Regions from separate parts of the Streptomyces sp. NPDC051018 genome, predicted to be linked through region 1. Evidence: riboswitches for the same ligand, from Rfam matches in the RefSeq annotation. Region 1 holds a riboswitch; each other region holds the start of a gene.

Region 1 (3,267 bases):
AGGGTGTGGTAGACCTCGGTGCCCCAGCGCAGGGCCTCGGAGAAGGACTCCGCGCCGATCGGCGCGATCATGAACTCCTGGATGTCCACATTGGAGTCGGCGTGCGAGCCGCCGTTGAGGATGTTCATCATCGGAACGGGCAGCAGATGCGCGTTCGGGCCGCCGAGGTAGCGGAAGAGCGGCAGGTCGGACGCCTCGGACGCGGCGTGCGCCACGGCGAGGGAGACACCGAGGATGGCGTTGGCGCCGAGCGAGGACTTGTCCGGGGTGGCGTCCAGGTCGAACATCGCCTGGTCGATCAGGCGCTGCTCGGTGGCGTCGTAGCCGACCAGCTCCGGGCCGATCTGCTCGATGACGGCGAGGACGGCCTTCTCGACGCCCTTGCCCTGGTAACGGTCCTTGTCACCGTCGCGCAGCTCAAGGGCCTCGAACGCTCCGGTGGAGGCACCGGAGGGAACGGCGGCACGGCCGGTGCTTCCGTCGTCGAGGCCGACCTCGACCTCGACCGTGGGATTGCCTCGGGAGTCCAGGATTTCCCGGGCTACGACGACGTCGATGGACGGCACGAGCATCTCCTTCTGGGATGTGACGCTGGAAGTGCAGGGCCTCATCGGCCTTGCGGCACGAGCCTAACCGGCCGGGGGTCGTGGCCCTGTCGCTGCCCGCTCCCTGGGACGAAAAACGGCGTGAAGCGCGTCGGCGAGGGAGAAAAGGACGGGCGGACGGGTGATCACTACCCATCGGTAAGGCCCGTCGCGGGGGTACCGGGACCGCTCCGGGAGATGTACGCGGCGGGGGCGCGGGCATCCCGTCCGCCCGGCGGCTCGGGCGGATCACGGGAAAACCCCGGTCCGGCGCGTACGGGGGAAGCGCGTCGGACCGGGGTGCTCCGGTGCCCCGCCGGGGGCGGGTGCGTGCCGCGGACAGGTGCCGTGCCGCGGACAGGTGCCCCGCCGGGGGACGGGGCTCCGTGCTCCGGGCGGGTGCCTGTGCGGTCGGCGGATGCCGTGCGGAGTGCGGGGTCAGCTCAGGTGGAGCTGCTGGCCCGGGTAGATGACATCGGCGTCGTCCACGATGTCCTTGTTCAGCTCGAACAGCTTCTGCCAGCCGCCGTCGACGTTCTTCGCCTCGGCGATCTTGCTCAGGGTGTCGCCGGCCTTGACCTCGTACTCGCCGTCACCCTTCTGGAAGCCCTTGGCCTTGGCGGCGGGCTTCGGGGACTCCTGCTGCTGCGCCGGGGCGTGGGAGCGCTCGGAGCGGGTGGTCGGGGCCTCGGCGCGCTTCTGCGCGGGCTTCGACTGCTGGTGGGACTGGGACTGGGACTGCGACTGGGACTGCTGCGAGGAGCCGGAGCTGGAGGAGCCCGTGTACGCGGAGTTGGACAGGCCCACACCACAGCTCGGCCAGGCACCCTTGCCCTGGCCCGCGAGGACCTTCTCGGCGATCTCGATCTGCTGCGACTTGGACGCCTGGTGGGCGTTGGGGGCGTACGCGGTCCCGCCGAACGCGGCCCAGGTGGAGGACGAGAACTGGAGGCCGCCGTAGTAACCGTTGCCGGTGTTGATGGACCAGTTGCCGCCGGACTCGCACTGGGCGACCCGGTCCCACTCGGAGGCGGTGGCGGCGGAGGCGGAGGTGGCGCCGATCAGCGGTGCGGCGACGGCGGCACCGGTGATGCCGGCGAACGCGACGATCTTGGCGGCCTTGGACGGGCGGCGGTGCTTGCCCTTGCTGGAAAACAGCATGGAACGATCTCCTCACCGACGCCTGCGAGGTGAGCTGTCGGGTTCGGGCCAAGTGAGTTGCCCGGCCGCGCGTCCTGGCGCGCGGCTTCACCCCGAGCCGGGTGCCCGTCGTTCATCCTCGACGGACGGGTCCGGCACTTACCTTGGGTCCCCCGCTCCTGCCTTCGGCGCTCTGAGCGACGACTGTTCCCCCCGACCGACGGCAGGATTCGGCGTGACGGTCGACGGTGCCCGCGGTGGCGAGCGGTTCAGACCGTAGGCACACCTGTCCCGGATGTTCAAAGAGGCCCATCAGGGAAAAACCGCCCATCCCGCCACTGCCACAACCCGCGTTTCCGCAGGTCGAGTACGGAATGAAACATTCCGCCGGACGGGATGGGCCGGATTCGGCAAAGAGACCCATGTCTCACTTGCGCAGAATCGGACAAAGAGGTGTGAACCGGGGCGCGATTTCCGGGTGGATTCCCGCTACTCCGAGCCCAGTTCAAGGCTCTGACCGGGAAGGATGAGGTCCGGATCGGCGCCGACGGTCTCCCGGTTGGTCTCGTAGAGCGCGGGCCAGCCGCCCTCCAGCTTCTTCTCCTCCGCGATGGCCCAGAGGTTGTCGCCGGGCTTGACCGTGTAGGTGAGGGGCGGGACCTCCGCGGCGCCGGTACCGCCCGTCTGCTTCTGGTCGTTGGCGCCGGGGCGGGCCGCGGAGTCGCTCCGCGAGGCGCGATCGCCGTCCGTTCCACGGCTCTTGTCCGCACCACCCGGGCCGGTGGGCGCGGTGGGGTCGGCCGGGTCGGCGGAGGAGGAGCCGGTCGCCTCGGGCGCGGGCTCGGCGCCGGGCGTACCGCTGCCCGCGCTGCCGCCGCCGGGCGCGGCCGGGGCCGTCGCCCCCGGTGCGGGCGTCTTCTTTCCCGGTGCCTTCGCCCCGGGCGCCTTCTGCTCTCCGGGGGCCTTCTGCCCGGGAGCCGGGGTGCCGGAGGGAGCGCCGGACGGGGTACCGGAGGGTGCGGGCGCGGGCCCGGGGTCGACCGCCGCCCCCGTATCGGTGCCACCGGGCGCCAGCCCCGCGAGCGTGCCGCACGACGGCCACGCCTGGGGACCCTGCGCGGCAAGGACCTTCTCCGCGACGGCTATCTGCTGGGAGCGGCTGGCGAGATCGGGCCGGGCCGCGTACTCCGTACCGCCGAAGTCCTCCCAGACCTGCTGGGAGAACTGGAGTCCGCCGTAGTAGCCGTTGCCGGTGTTCGCGCTCCACAGGCCCGCGCTCTCGCACTCCGCGACCCGGTCCCACACCGCCCCGTCGACCGCGGACGCCGAGCCCGCGCCGAGGAGGGGGATCGCGATGGCGGATCCCGTCACCCCCGCGGCGACGACGATGGCAGGGGCCTGACGGGGACGGCGATGGCGACCATTTCCGGAGAGCATGCAGTTGCCTTTCACGTGACACCCGGGACGGGGGTGAAAGGTAGCGGCACCCGAACGTCTGTCACAAGTCGATGATGTGCAGATCACGCCCGAGTCACGGAATTGA
Region 2 (3,267 bases), on a different contig from region 1:
GTGCACCTACCACCCCGGGCAGACCCCGTACGAGAGGTTCCTCGGCAAGTGCCGTGAGCTGACCGGGCTGGGCATCCGCTTCAGTGTCGGTGTGGTCGGGCTGCCCGAGCATCTGGAGCACGCCCGCCGGCTCCGCGCCGGACTTCCCTCTCAGGTCTACCTCTGGGTGAACGCCGCGGAAGGCCACCGGTACACGGACCCGGAAGCCGCGGAGTGGACCGCGCTCGATCCCCTGTTCCCGTACAGCCGCCATCCGCACCGCTCGGCCGGTCTCCCCTGCCGGACGGGCGAGTCGGTCGTCTCGGTGGACGGCGACGGCACCGTGCGCCGCTGCCACTTCGTCCCCGCCGAACTGGGCAATCTGTACGACGGCTCGTACCGGACCGCGCTGCGCCCGCGCGCCTGCCCGCTCGCCGTCTGCGACTGCCACATCGGTTATGTGCATCTGGAGGCGCTCCCGCTGTACGACGTCTTCGCGGGCGGCGTACTGGAACGCGTCCCCGCCGCCCGGCCCGGGGGCCTGACGGTGTGGTGATCCCGCTCGGCCCACCCGCCGGACCGGATCACCGAAGCGGGAGCACGCCGCAACCCCCCGTGCCACCGCCGGGCGGCACGAGGGGTTGCGGGCGTTGGTACGAACGTCAGAGAGAGACGCCGTGCTGGCGCAGATAGGCCACCGGGTCGATGTCGGAGCCGTAGCCGGGGCCGGTGCGGACCTCGAAGTGCAGGTGCGGGCCGGTGGAGTTGCCGGTGGAGCCGGCGAGCCCGATCTGCTGTCCACCGCTCACGCTCTGGCCCGCGGAGACGGAGAGCGAGGAGAGGTGGGCGTACTGGGAGTAGTTGCCGTCGGCGTGCTTGATGACGACCTCGTTGCCGTACGAGCCGCTCCAGCCGGCGGAGACGACGGTGCCGGGGCCGATGGACCGGATGCTGGTACCGGTGGAGGCGGTGAAGTCGACACCGGTGTGGTAGCCGCTGGACCACATGGAGCCCGAGGCGCGGTACGGGGTGCTGACGTTGGCGGACGCGACCGGGGTGGTGTAGCCGCCGCCGGCCTGGGGAGCGCTCGGCTCGGGGGTGCTCTGCGCGGCGTCGTCGTCGGTGGCCTCGACCGAGCCGGCCGACGCGGACGTGTTGGAGGCGGTCTCCTTCGGGGCGGCCGGGGCCGGGGCGCTCTCACGGGCGTCGTCACGCGAGGCGCGGGGCTCCGAGCGGGTCTCGGACTTCGCCGGGGCGTCGCTCTTGGCCTTGGCCTTGGCGCCGAGGGTCAGCTCCAGGCCGGGGTGGATCAGCGAGGGGTTCTCACCGACGGCCTCGCGATTGTCGGCGTAGAGCTTCTGCCAGCCGCCGCTGAGGTTGTGGTCCGCGGCGATCTTGGACAGATAGTCGCCCGCCACCACGCGGTAGGTCACGGGAGCGGCGGCGGACTGCTGGGCCACCGGGGCGGCGGGGACGGCGGCGACGGTCGCGGGGGCCGACTGCTCCGCCGCCTGGGCGCCGCTCGCACCCATCAGCGGAAGGGCGATGGCCGCGCCACCGGTACCGGCGGCGACGAAGCCACGGGTGAGGGGGCTGGACGTAATTCGGCGGTGCTTACCCTTTTTGGGCATGACGCATTCCTCTCCGGCGCCTGCGGGGTGAGCTGTCGGGTTAGGGCTGGAGATGCCCGGCCGCGCGGCAGCGCGACTTCACCCCAAGCCGTCCGGAACTCCGGGATCGGCGTACTACCTGGGTCCCCCGCTCCTGCCACGCGTGGGTGGGTGGGAATTCCGGACGGCGGCAGGATTAGGCGTTCCGTCCGAACTGCCGTGACCGTAGACCGGCCGCGCCGAAGGGAACAAGCCGAGCCTTTTCCCGATCCGTGACACGGATCTTTCCGGCGCGGAATACCCGGTCACCCTCTGTCTACCCGGCTCCGCCAACTCCCCTTGGGCGGCCGAATTCCTCTTTCCCGATCCGGCCACACACCGTCACGAATATGATCCTGCTCACGAGCGGAACCATCTCCCCTACAGACAGGGCACGTTATACCTAAGGGTTCAATTCGGACATGATGACCAGAAGCCCCTATAGGCCATGGCGGCCACGCCCGGCCGTTCAACTTCCCGTCACTTTTCGGGCGATACCGTCGGCAACAAGTCGCCTGCCGTTCAGCCGGACGTCATGAGCACCCCTCCCTGAGGCACACCCACGAATCCTGATCACGCCGGAGGCGCCTCCGGCGATTCCGGTCGCGACTCCGCTCCGAATGGCCGCTAAATTTTTTCCGCGCCAGCCCATCCGGCTCCCATGACGCGGCGCCTGAAGGGCATTCACCTGCGGCAGAGGCGTCGGCCAGAACGGCCCATTCCCCCACCAGGAGAACTCCTCCTCCAGTTCGCCATCCGAACTTCACCACGGGAACACGCACTTCGGAAAGCAGCGAACCCCCGACCACCCCGGGGCGATGTCCGGCCCCGGAGCGGGACACCCATCGCCACCGCGGGCTCACACCCCAGGGGCCCGCCACGACCCACCCTCCGGCCCACGACCCGCCGGCAACGGCACGGCCGCCCTGTGACCGATAGAGAGGGCCGCCACGAGCCCGGCCGCGACCCCCGGACCCGACCCCCGACCGAGCACCACCGCCCCCACAGCCCAGAAATCAATACAATTCAACATAATCACTCAGCATCGGACATGGATCAAGGCACCGGGCACGCTCCCACCAGGAAGGACAAAGTAATTGCCCGAAGAACCCATGTCGTATCGTCGAGAACACGCCACAGTCGGCGACCGGCGCCGACGGCAGTGACCCTCAGGAGCCTTTGTGACGCAGCAGCTGCCGCAGGTCCCGTCGACCGAGCCGGAACTGACCGGGGTACGCAATTTCCGCGATGTCGGCGGGCTCCCGACCGTGGACGGCAGGACGGTGCGGCACGGGCGGCTCTTCCGCAGCGGTCATCTCGCCGACGCGACGGCGAGTGACGCGTCCTTCCTCTCCGGGCTGGGGCTGCACACGATCTTCGACTTCCGCAATGCCGCCGATATGCGGCTGGAGGGCCCGGACGTGGCACTGCCGGGCGTACGGAACCTGAATCTGCCGCTCAGCGATCCGGCCGACGGCGCGGAGTTCTGGACGATGGTCCGCGAGGGTGACCTCGACCAGCTGCGGACGATCCTGGCGGACGGGAAGGCGGCCGACCGGATGTCCGAGTCGTACCGCGTGATGATCACCCAGCGCACCGGCGAGCACAGCAGGATTCTGCACGCGCTGGCCGAGGACAG
Region 3 (3,267 bases), on a different contig from region 1:
CAGCCGGTGCAGCCGGGGACGCGGCCCGATCCGCCCGGGCAGCGCGGGAGATATGGCGCCCGTGTGGAAGCGGGCGGCCAGCTCGGCGATCTGACGGGTGTTGCGGTGGTTTCCGCCGAGGCCGTGCCGGGCGCAGGCGCCGAGACCCCGTTCGATCTCCCCCAGGGTCGACCGGGTGTCGGTGAGCCGCTGGCACTCGTCGGCGAACACGGTCACCTCCGCCCCGAGCAGCCGGCACAGCCGGTAGAAGGCGGGCGGCAGATCCTGGCCCTCGTCCACGACCAGACTCAGCGCGCCGGGCGCCTCGCGAAGGGCCGCCCGTTCGTAGAACGCCGGCCAGTCGTACCAGCCGTCGTCGGTTCTCGGGGCGACCTCCCCGTACCAGCGGGCGAGCCAGGAGTGCGCCGTCGCCACCGTCACCCCCGCGTCCTCGGTGCCCAGCGCCCGTACCAGGGGCGCGAGGGACTGGCACAGCAGCCGGGACCGGGTGAGCAGGACGGCCGGAGTGCCGGTGAGCGAGCTCGGCCCGCAGCCGTATCTGTTCGGCTTCCCCCAACCCGATGGCCTGGGCCCGTGCCCGGAAGGTGAGTTCGGAGACAACCCCCCGTACGGCCTCCCGGCGCAGATCCGCGTACAGCTCGCGCAACGCCTCCCCCGAGCCCGGGAGCACCCCGCCCGTCCGCCGTGGCTTCACCCATGACTCACACCCCCCTGTGTCGCATGACATGCCCCCGGAACAAGCCCCGCACGGCTGCTCAACGGAAGCAGGAAAGAACCGGCCCACAACGTAGAGAGGCGTGTTGACATTGTCAACACGCCTCTCGTTGGCGGCAGTTACCCCGATCCTGTGGACGCCCGACCCCGCCGGGTTCGCGGGTCCTTCCGCTCCCGGTCTCCTCCTCCGTCCTGTCTTCCGTCTGCTGTCGCAGGGTGCGGGGGCATATCGGCCTCCATACGCGAGAACGCCCCCGGGATCCCGGGGGCGTTCTCGCGTATGGAGTTCAGGCAGTGTCAGTACGGCCCGAAGACATTGTCGATCGATCCGTACCGGTCGGCCGCGTAGTTGCAGGCTGCGGCGATATTGGCGACCGGGTCGTAGCTGTCGGTGGACGTACCCGGAACGTGGTAGGCCCGGAAGGTCGGGTCAATCACCTGGAGAAGGCCCTTGGACGGCGTTCCGGCCACGGCGTTGGAGTCCCAGTTGTTGATCGCCAGCGGGTTTCCGGAGGACTCGCGCATGATGTTCCGGTGAATTCCCTCATAGCTGCCGGGAATTCCGTGATCGGCCATGACGGACAGCGCTTCCCTGATCCAGCCGTCGAGGTTGTCGGGGTACGTCGTGGCCTGGGTCGCCGTCGTGGCGGCGGGGGCGGCGTGGGCCGTGGCGGCACCGGCCAGCGGGAGCGCCAGCACGGCGCCGGCCGCGCCGAGCGCGACAAGACCCCTGGTGAGCGAGCGGGTTCCGAAACGGGACAGCTTTACCTGGGCAGACATATTGAGTTCCTCTCCGTCGCCTGCGAGGTGAGCTGTCGGATTCGGGCTGGAGATGCCCTACCGCACCCGAAGGCGCGGATTCACCCCTAGCCGGTCCCTTGCGGTACCGGCGACTTACCTGGTTCCCCCGCTCCTGCCGTGAGTGAGTAGTCGGTCGGCTCTGTGCGGGACGGCGGCAGGATGAGGCGTTCCGTCCCGAGTCGACGATGACCGTAGACGAGACCGGGCGAGGGAGACAAGGCGCGGTTTCCTTTTCGAAACCCATTTCCGGGTCTGGCTTTCGGGTGCCGGATTTCCATGATCCGGCGGAGGGGCCCAACTCGCTTTTCATGGCGATGGGATGGCCGGGGAGTGAATTGATCGTTTCGGGTCTCCGGGTGACGCTTGTCACTTATGGAGTCGTTATTCAAAAGACGCCATAGCGAAGGGCGTTTAGGTTTATTGGCGAGAAAGCAGCCAAATGGGACATTTCATCCATTGGGTGTGAGGGGCTCCATAGTTCCCAGAAGGGGTAGGGCCTCTCATCGTGCCCCGCGTACGGCGTCCTCCGTGCCCCGGCCCTGGCCGCGATCGCCCGGTTCATACGGGCACGGCTCATACGGTCACGACGATCTTGCCCCGGGGATGGCCCGTCTCCAGGTGCTTGATCGCGGCGACGGCTTCGGTCAGCGGGTAGGCGCGGTCGACGACCGGTGCGATCGTGCCGTCCTCGGCGAGCTTCTTGAGGATCATCAGGTCCTTGTGGCGCACCAGCGCGATCAGGGAGCTCAGCGTCTGGCCCAGGAACGGCGAGAGCGCGTAGCCGTGGAGCTGGCGGCCCAGGCCGCCCACCCAGTCGCCGCCGCCTTCGCCTCCGGCCATGACCAGGACGCCCTTGGGGGCGAGTGCGCGGCGCAGCAGGGACAGCGGGCGGTTGCCGGCGGTGTCGAGGATGACGTCGAACCGGTGCCCGCCGTCGGTGATCTCCTGGGTGGTGTAGTCGAGGACGTCGGTGGCGCCCAGGGTCCGGACGAAGTCGGCCTTGCCGGGGCCGCAGACGGCGGTGACCTCGGCTCCGTACGAGGCGGCGAGCTGGACGGCGTAGGTCCCGATGCCGCCGGAGGCGCCGATGACCAGTACTTTCTGCCCCGGCCTCGGGCGCGCCCTGCCGCTGAGGCCCTGGTGGGCGGTGACCCCGGAGACGGGGAGAGCCGCGGCCTGCTCGAAGGTGAGGTTGCCGGGCTTGGGCGCGAGCTTGTCGGCCCTGGCGCAGGCGTACTCGGCCAGCGATCCGTCGCCGCTGCCGAAGACCTCGTCACCCGGCTTGAAGCCCGTCACCTTCGCACCGACCGTCTCGACCACCCCGGCGAGGTCCCAGCCGCGAACGGGGTTCTTGGGCTTGCGGAACCCGAAGGCGAGGCGGGCCATATAGGGCTTGCCCGTCATGAGGTGCAGGATGCTCGGATCCACCCCGGCGGCGCGCACCTGGACCAGCACTTCGCTGTCCCGGGGAACGGGGCGGTCGATGTCGCGCAGCTCTAAGCCGTCCGCGGAGCCGTACAAGTCATGGACGATGGCCTTCATGGGGTCCCCCCTGGTTCGGATGCTGCCCCAGAGCATCGCGCCGGATCGAACCTCTGACCAGCCTCCGGGTCCCCTAGATGTCCCCCATATGTCAGAGGCCGGGTGGTGCCCTCCTCGCCCGCCGGTCCGGCCCGTTCCGTTGGTTCGGGCCGGGGTCGGCTGACGTTGTGCAGGCGTACGGCTTCAGTGTTGTGCGGCGTACTCGATGAA

What was found. Region 1 has a riboswitch for cyclic di-AMP ahead of ACIBCM_RS27345 (transglycosylase family protein). Riboswitches for the same ligand answer to the same signal wherever they lie in the genome.
Region 2: linked by a shared signal. The riboswitch ahead of ACIBCM_RS04375 (peptidoglycan DD-metalloendopeptidase family protein) and the one ahead of ACIBCM_RS27345 (transglycosylase family protein) in region 1 are both predicted to bind cyclic di-AMP.
Region 3: linked by a shared signal. The riboswitch ahead of ACIBCM_RS22345 (transglycosylase SLT domain-containing protein) and the one ahead of ACIBCM_RS27345 (transglycosylase family protein) in region 1 are both predicted to bind cyclic di-AMP.

The regions. Positions count from the first base shown of each region.
Region 1 is NZ_JBITFN010000019.1:13,972-17,238, forward strand. Features, by position in the region: gene eno (phosphopyruvate hydratase) at 1-572, opposite strand, end outside; gene ACIBCM_RS27345 (transglycosylase family protein) at 1,023-1,745, opposite strand; cyclic di-AMP (ydaO/yuaA leader) riboswitch at 1,750-1,925, opposite strand; gene ACIBCM_RS27350 (transglycosylase family protein) at 2,214-3,161, opposite strand.
Region 2 is NZ_JBITFN010000002.1:118,031-121,297, reverse strand. Features, by position in the region: gene ACIBCM_RS04380 (STM4011 family radical SAM protein) at 1-535, shown strand, start outside; gene ACIBCM_RS04375 (peptidoglycan DD-metalloendopeptidase family protein) at 642-1,610, opposite strand; cyclic di-AMP (ydaO/yuaA leader) riboswitch at 1,615-1,769, opposite strand; gene ACIBCM_RS04370 (tyrosine-protein phosphatase) at 2,810-3,267, shown strand, end outside.
Region 3 is NZ_JBITFN010000013.1:14,975-18,241, forward strand. Features, by position in the region: gene ACIBCM_RS22340 (DNA helicase) at 1-600, opposite strand, end outside; gene ACIBCM_RS22345 (transglycosylase SLT domain-containing protein) at 1,012-1,494, opposite strand; cyclic di-AMP (ydaO/yuaA leader) riboswitch at 1,499-1,657, opposite strand; gene ACIBCM_RS22350 (NAD(P)-dependent alcohol dehydrogenase) at 2,089-3,057, opposite strand; gene ACIBCM_RS22355 (DUF397 domain-containing protein) at 3,241-3,267, opposite strand, start outside.